2 regions of the Mesorhizobium sp. NBSH29 genome follow, and region 2 is predicted to be linked to the other one. Evidence: riboswitches for the same ligand, from Rfam matches in the RefSeq annotation. Region 2 holds a riboswitch; the other holds the start of a gene.
What was found. Region 2 has a riboswitch for cobalamin ahead of GA830_RS07760 (DUF1636 family protein). Riboswitches for the same ligand answer to the same signal wherever they lie in the genome.
Positions count from the first base shown of each region.

Region 1: another riboswitch for cobalamin. It lies ahead of GA830_RS14425 (ABC transporter ATP-binding protein); the one in region 2 lies ahead of GA830_RS07760 (DUF1636 family protein).

Region 1 is NZ_CP045492.1:2,906,798-2,910,000, forward strand. It holds gene GA830_RS14420 (ABC transporter substrate-binding protein) at 1-779, opposite strand, end outside; gene GA830_RS14425 (ABC transporter ATP-binding protein) at 797-1,642, opposite strand; cobalamin riboswitch at 1,745-1,956, opposite strand; gene GA830_RS14430 (glutamine synthetase beta-grasp domain-containing protein) at 2,178-3,203, opposite strand, start outside; gene GA830_RS14435 (hypothetical protein) at 3,139-3,203, opposite strand, start outside.
Region 2 is NZ_CP045492.1:1,549,477-1,552,679, forward strand. It holds gene cobU (bifunctional adenosylcobinamide kinase/adenosylcobinamide-phosphate guanylyltransferase) at 1-205, opposite strand, end outside; gene GA830_RS07750 (CbtA family protein) at 198-956, opposite strand; gene GA830_RS07755 (CbtB domain-containing protein) at 972-1,151, opposite strand; cobalamin riboswitch at 1,188-1,395, opposite strand; cobalamin riboswitch at 1,483-1,688, shown strand; gene GA830_RS07760 (DUF1636 family protein) at 1,835-2,200, shown strand; gene cobW (cobalamin biosynthesis protein CobW) at 2,197-3,203, shown strand, end outside.

The DNA of each region.
Region 1 (3,203 bases), 1.4 Mb from region 2:
CCGCTGCCATCCTGGTAGTCGAGCAGGACGATGAAAGGCGGATTGCGCATCGCAACCGTCTCCCAGTCGGTGCTGACCCAGCTTGTCTCCAGATCTTCCATGATGTTGACACCGCCGGCGGCCTCGATCAACGCCGTTGGCATGGCGAACTTCCCGGCTGTGAACGGCTTGTCCTCGCCCGAATCGTAGAGAAATACCCTAATTGGCTCATTCTTTCCTGCTTTGGCAGCGATATCCGCAAGCTCGGCGCGCCAACCTGCAATCAACCTCGCGGCCTCTTGCTCCTTGCCAAAAACCTTGCCGAGCCGCTCCATGTCTCCGAACAACAGCTCCATCGACGCGCGCGGCCGATTTTTATCGACATGGATGCAGCTTTCAGTCAGCACCAGCGTCTTGATCCCATAAGCCTCCAACCGCTCGGGCGTCACTTCGCCACCCACGCGCATGCCGTAATTCCAGCCGGCAAAGAAAAAATCGGGCTTGGCGGCGATCAGCGTTTCGATCGAGGCATGTTTCGGCGCAAGTTCGGGAATATCCTTGCGCAGAGCCTCGAATTCCGGGCTGAACTTATACCAGCCCGAAATACCGGTCACACCGACGATGGAAGGCTGAAGATCCAGCGCAAACGCCATTTCCGACATGTTGAGATCGTGGATAATTGCTCGGCTCGGGGCGGCATCGAAGGTGAGCGGTACACCGCAATTCTGTACGGTTACAGGAAACCCAAATGCGGGTAGTGCAATCAGCAGATTGGTGCAGACAAGGCCAAAGCGTTTCAACGGGTCAAACTCCGGTTTCAGAAATTATCAGGAAGATCAAAGACTGTAATGTCTCGCTGTTGTGTCGGGTGGCGCAGGCGCAGAACCTCCAGCCCGAAGACGTCGCGAACGGTAGCCGGTGACAGCGCTTGCGCGGGCGAGCCGGACGCGACTGCGCGTCCATCCTCCAAGACCAGAACATCGGTGGCAAAGTCTGGCACCAGCGCCAGATCGTGCAGGACAGCGATCACCGTCAGGCCGAGCCGGGCCACGAGTGCCATCAGCTCGCCGCGTGCTTTCAGATCGAGATGGTTTGTTGGCTCGTCGAGGAAGAGAATTTTGGGCTGCTGCGCCAGCGCGCGCGCAATATGGGCCCTTTGCCGCTCGCCGCCCGAAAGCTGGCAAAGTTCCCGGTCGCGCTTGCCGTGAAGCCCGACACGCACAAGGGCTTCATCGACATGTTCCAGATCGTCGGTCGCCGTGGACTGGCCGGTATGTGGTACCCGGCCAAGCCCTACATAATCAGACAGACGGATACGCCCGTGGGGCGCATCGCTCTGGCCAACCACTGCTAGCATGCGGGCCCGCTCGCGTCGCGTGATGGAATGGATCGGCTGACCAAACAGCTTTACCACACCCGCTCCAGCCGGGATCAGTCCCGCCAGAATCTTCAGAAGAGTGGTCTTGCCCGCACCGTTGGGCCCGATGATCGCCAGCCGCGCGCCGGTATTAATCCTGAGAGAGATATTTTCGACCAGCTTCTGGCCTCCCCGCACGGCAAGTCCAAGACCTTGCGCGGAAACCACCACCTCGCGCACCGGCGTGCTCGGCAAAGCGGGTTCGCACTTAACATTCTCGGCAGGCAGGTCGCAAATCGCGTCCATCCGACAATTCCATCCCACACTTTCGTTCGGGAAGGATGCTGGCAGACCGGGGCGCGCAGGGCGCACGGAAGCTTGAGCAACGCTTCCCGGCACACCCCGTCCGGTCGTCTCAGTCAGATGGCAGGTCTCCTGGCTCGCGGGTCATTACCTTTCACCCGCCTTCCCGGCCTTTCGGCCAGTGGCAAATCCGGTGTCAGGCTATCCGCTCACAGTTGCGGGGGCAGCTGCGGATTGGGTTGATGAGGTCAACCGCACCGCATTCCCTTTTCACCCGAAGCCTTGCGACTCCGGGCACCATCGTGCCAAACGCTAGCTTCTTCGCGTCATCTGCACAAGCGCCAGCATATCGAAGTTTGCCTGCTCAAACTTCGATATGAAGATGAGATGGTTGATCCTGTCAAAATTTTCGGAATGCTCAACTCCCCATCCAAGAGTAAGTTAAGCCACATCGATACAGCGAAGATTTAGCTCCGGCACACAAAAAGAGGACCCGGAAGTTTCCCGCCGGGCCGTAAAATTTAACACGGAAAAAAGCCTATGCAGCCACCTTCGCGGTACCTTCAAGCGGCACTTCCGAGATTGTCTTCAGTATCTGCGAGGCAATCTGGTAAGGGTCGCCCTGACTGTTGGGGCGCCGGTCTTCCAGATAGCCCCTGTAGCCGTTACGAGCGAACGAATGCGGCACGCGGATCGAGGCTCCTCGGTCCGCGATGCCGTAGCTGAACTTGTTCCACGGCGCAGTTTCATGTTTCCCGGTCAGGCGTTTGTCGTTGTCGGGACCGTAGACCGCAATATGGTCCATAAGGTTCTTGTCAAAGGCAGCCATCAGATTTTCGAAATACTCCTTGCCGCCCACTTCGCGCATATAGACGGTCGAGAAGTTGGCATGCATGCCAGAGCCATTCCAGTCGGTGTCGCCTAGCGGTTTGCAGTGGTATTCGATATCGATCTCATATTGTTCGCACAGGCGCTGCATCAGATAGCGGGCCATCCACATCTCGTCAGCAGCGCACTTAGAGCCCTTGCCAAAGATCTGGAATTCCCACTGGCCCTTCGCCACTTCGGCATTGATACCCTCATGGTTGATGCCGGCATAAAGACACAGGTCGAGATGTTCCTCGACAATCTTGCGCGCCACAGAGCCGACATTGGAATAGCCGACGCCCGTGTAATAAGGACCCTGCGGCGGCGGGAAGCCGGCAGCCGGGAAACCGAGCGGACGACCATCCTTGTAGAAGAAATACTCCTGCTCAAAACCGAACCACGCGCCGTCATCATCCAGAACGGTGGAGCGGCTGTTGGAAGGGTGCGGTGTCTCGCCATCCGGCATCATCACTTCGCACATCACCAGAACGCCGTTGGTGCGCGCGCCGTCCGGGAAAACCCTGACCGGCTTCAACACACAATCGGAACTGCGACCTTCGGCCTGCATGGTCGACGACCCGTCAAAACCCCAAAGCGGCATTTGCTCCAGCGTCGGGAAACAATCGAATTCCTTAATCTGCGTTTTGCCACGCAGATTGGGCGCCGGCGTGTAGCCATCGAGCCAGATATATTCGAG
Region 2 (3,203 bases):
CGTGCGGGGCGTTGATTGTCATCCAGCCCGCCCCGCGCCGCGCCTGATGCTGCACGATGCGCTCGGCCATTTCATCGTCAAACGCCTGCGCGGTAGCGATATAGGCCCAGGGAGCTGGAAGTTTGGTGACCTCCCGTTCGGCATGCGCGCTCTTGCCGGAGCGCGCACCGCCGAAAAGGAGCGTTAATCTCGCTTGATCAGGCAAGGCCGCGTTTCAGTACCGGCTCGCCCGCCACGGTAAAACGGGAGCGCAACAATCCGACGACAGCGCCCAAAACCATCCAGAACATCAGGTTTGTCAGCGTCGCCGCCACGACAAAGCGACGGAGCAGCTCAGCCGGAACAGCGGTGCCATGGCTCACTGGTTGCGGCGCGCCAATGATGTGCGGCGCTACGATCAACGCTACGCCGAGAAGCGCAAACGGCAATGAATTGCGGAAAGCAAGCAACGCCAGCCCCCCGGCAGTAGCCAACACCGTGCCAATCCACCATGCTTGGCGGATCGAAACATCGGCGGCAGGCATGCCCGGCAGTTCGGGCGGCAGGCCAAGGCCCGGCGCCAGCGTGAAGACAGCAAAGCCGGCGAACCCCCAGAAAAGCCCCTGACGCCAGGACAGAATACCGCCAAGCGCTTCCGATACTGCCACCAGAACCAGCGCAAAGCCGATTGCCGTCACGATGTTCGCAGCCGCTGTATAGGCAAAGCGCTCAAAACCGTCGGCAGGCTCCCACGCATCCTCGCCATGCGCGTGAGCTTCAACAACGGGCGTTGTAGCTGCTGCTCCGGCATTGGCCGCTTGCGTATCATGGTCATGGTTGGCAGGTGCTGCGTTTTCATACGTTTCCGCCGCCAAGATCAGCGGCACGGTGGCAAAAGTCTGCATGGCCGCCATGGCGATACCTGACAATAGCCCGGCGATCGCCGCGATGAACACGACGTTACGAAAAAGGGTCATGGATCAAGCTCCGGCTCAGTGGCAGGGAAAAGCCATCGAATGGCGGTAATCGTGCGCGGCGTTATGGGCGACTTCCATATGTGAGAAGCCGACAAAGCCGATAACGAAGAGCCCGAGCAGAGCCGAAAGGCCAAGCTGAAATGCGCGCGACGCCGAAGAAGCTGCGCTTGTGGTCGTGTGTGTTGCAGTGGTCAATTTCATATTCCTCTCGCCCTCCACCCGAGGGCCTTGGTTGCAGTCGTGTCGCCGGCAGGTCTCCTGGCTCGCGGGTCAATGCTCCTTCCCCGCCTTCCCGGACAATTGATCCAGTGGCATTTGGGGAGGAACTCGCCGCATACAGTTGCGGGGGCAGCCGCGGCATTGGATCGGCTCATCTGAGCTTTCCGTACCGCATTCCCTCTTTCGGTTCTTATCGAAAACCGACGACAGCGCGACTATAAACGAACTTCGCCGCCGGGCAACCGAATTTGCCGGCTGACTTTGGGCCAGAACGCGAAGCGCGTTGACATCATGTCAGCCACCCGCGTAATTTCCCCCTGCCGATGGTCCTTCTCCGGCAACGGAGAGGGTGAAAAGGGAATGTGGTGCCGGGCAGAAATGCCCCTAAACCACAGCTGTCCCCGCAACTGTAAGCGAAGAGCCTCTACCAAATGCCACTGGGCTATTGCCCGGGAAGGTGGGAGAAGGTGCCGACTCGCGAGCCAGGAGACCTGCCATCGAACACGAAACCGGATCCGGGCGGGGTGCCCTGGAACCCGGCTATGGAAACACCGCGCTGTTGAATGGCGCTGGTGGACCCTTTGCTGCACCCCACGAGATTTGAACCGGAGTGCAGTGTGGATATCAGTTCCAGTCCCGATGAACGCGAAGCCGAGACAATGGTCACGGTACTCATCTGCGAAAACTGCCGCGATGAAACGGGCTCAGATGCGCGTCCGCGCGCCGGAGAACATCTGGCCGAGGATGCCATTCGCGCGGCCTCGGGAACCAATGTCCGCATTGAGAAAGTGGAGTGTCTGGGCAATTGCAAACGCCGCCTCAGCGCAGCAATGGTGCGCCCGGGCAGCTGGAGCTATGTCTTTGGCGAACTCACCATCAACAGTGGCGCAGACCTCGTTGCGGGCGCTGAACTCTTTGCTGGATCGACCGATGGCCTCATTCCATGGCGTGGTCGCCCCGACAGCCTCAAACGCGGGCTGATATCCCGCATCCCGCCTCTTAATCCTCTGAAGGAATTAAAATGACTGCATCTTCACAGCGCGTTCCCTGCACCGTCATCACGGGCTTTCTCGGTGCCGGCAAGACGACGCTTTTACGCAATGTGCTGGAGAATGCCGGTGGTAAGCGCCTTGCAATCATCGTCAACGAGTTCGGCGATGTCGGGATTGATGGCGATATTCTGAAAGGTTGCGGCATTGACGCTTGCCCGGAGGAAAATGTCGTTGAACTGGCCAATGGTTGCATCTGCTGCACCGTGGCGGATGATTTCGTGCCCGCACTCGACAAGATTCTGGCGCTGGAGCCGCGCGTTGATCACATCCTCATTGAAACCTCAGGCCTGGCCTTGCCCAAACCGCTTGTTCAGGCATTCCAGTGGCCAACAGTCAAAAGCCGCGTCACCGTCGATGGGGTCATCGCTGTGGTCGATGGCCTGGCATTGGCGCAAGGCCGTGTGGCTCATGATATGGATGCCCTTCACGCGCAGCGGCAGGAAGACGACACGCTTGATCATGATGATCCGGTAGAGGAAGTCTTCGAAGACCAGATCGCGTGTGCCGATCTCATCATATTGTCCAAAAGCGATTTGATGGATGATGCCGGGCGCCAACGTGCCAATGCCATCATCTCGGCCCATATGGCGCGCGCAGTGAAAGTCGTCCCGGCAAGCCATGGCAAGGTAGATGCCTCGGTGCTTCTGGGTCTCGGCCTGGCAGTCGAAGACGACATCGAAAACCGCAAAACCCATCATGATGGCGCATTCGATCACGAACATGATGATTTCGACACCTTCGTCATAGAGCTTCCAGCAATCACCACACCGGCTGATCTGGCGGCGAGAGTGGCGCAAGCCGCTGAAGCGGAGAACGTGCTTCGCGTCAAAGGCTTCGTGGATGTAGCGGGCAAGCCCATGCGTCTTCTGGTGCAGGCAGTAGGCGCGCGTGTCAGCCATCATTTCGACCGCGCCTGGGCGCCCGGCGAAGAACGCAAAAGCCGTCTGGTCGTGATAGGGCTCAAAGGTCTCAATCG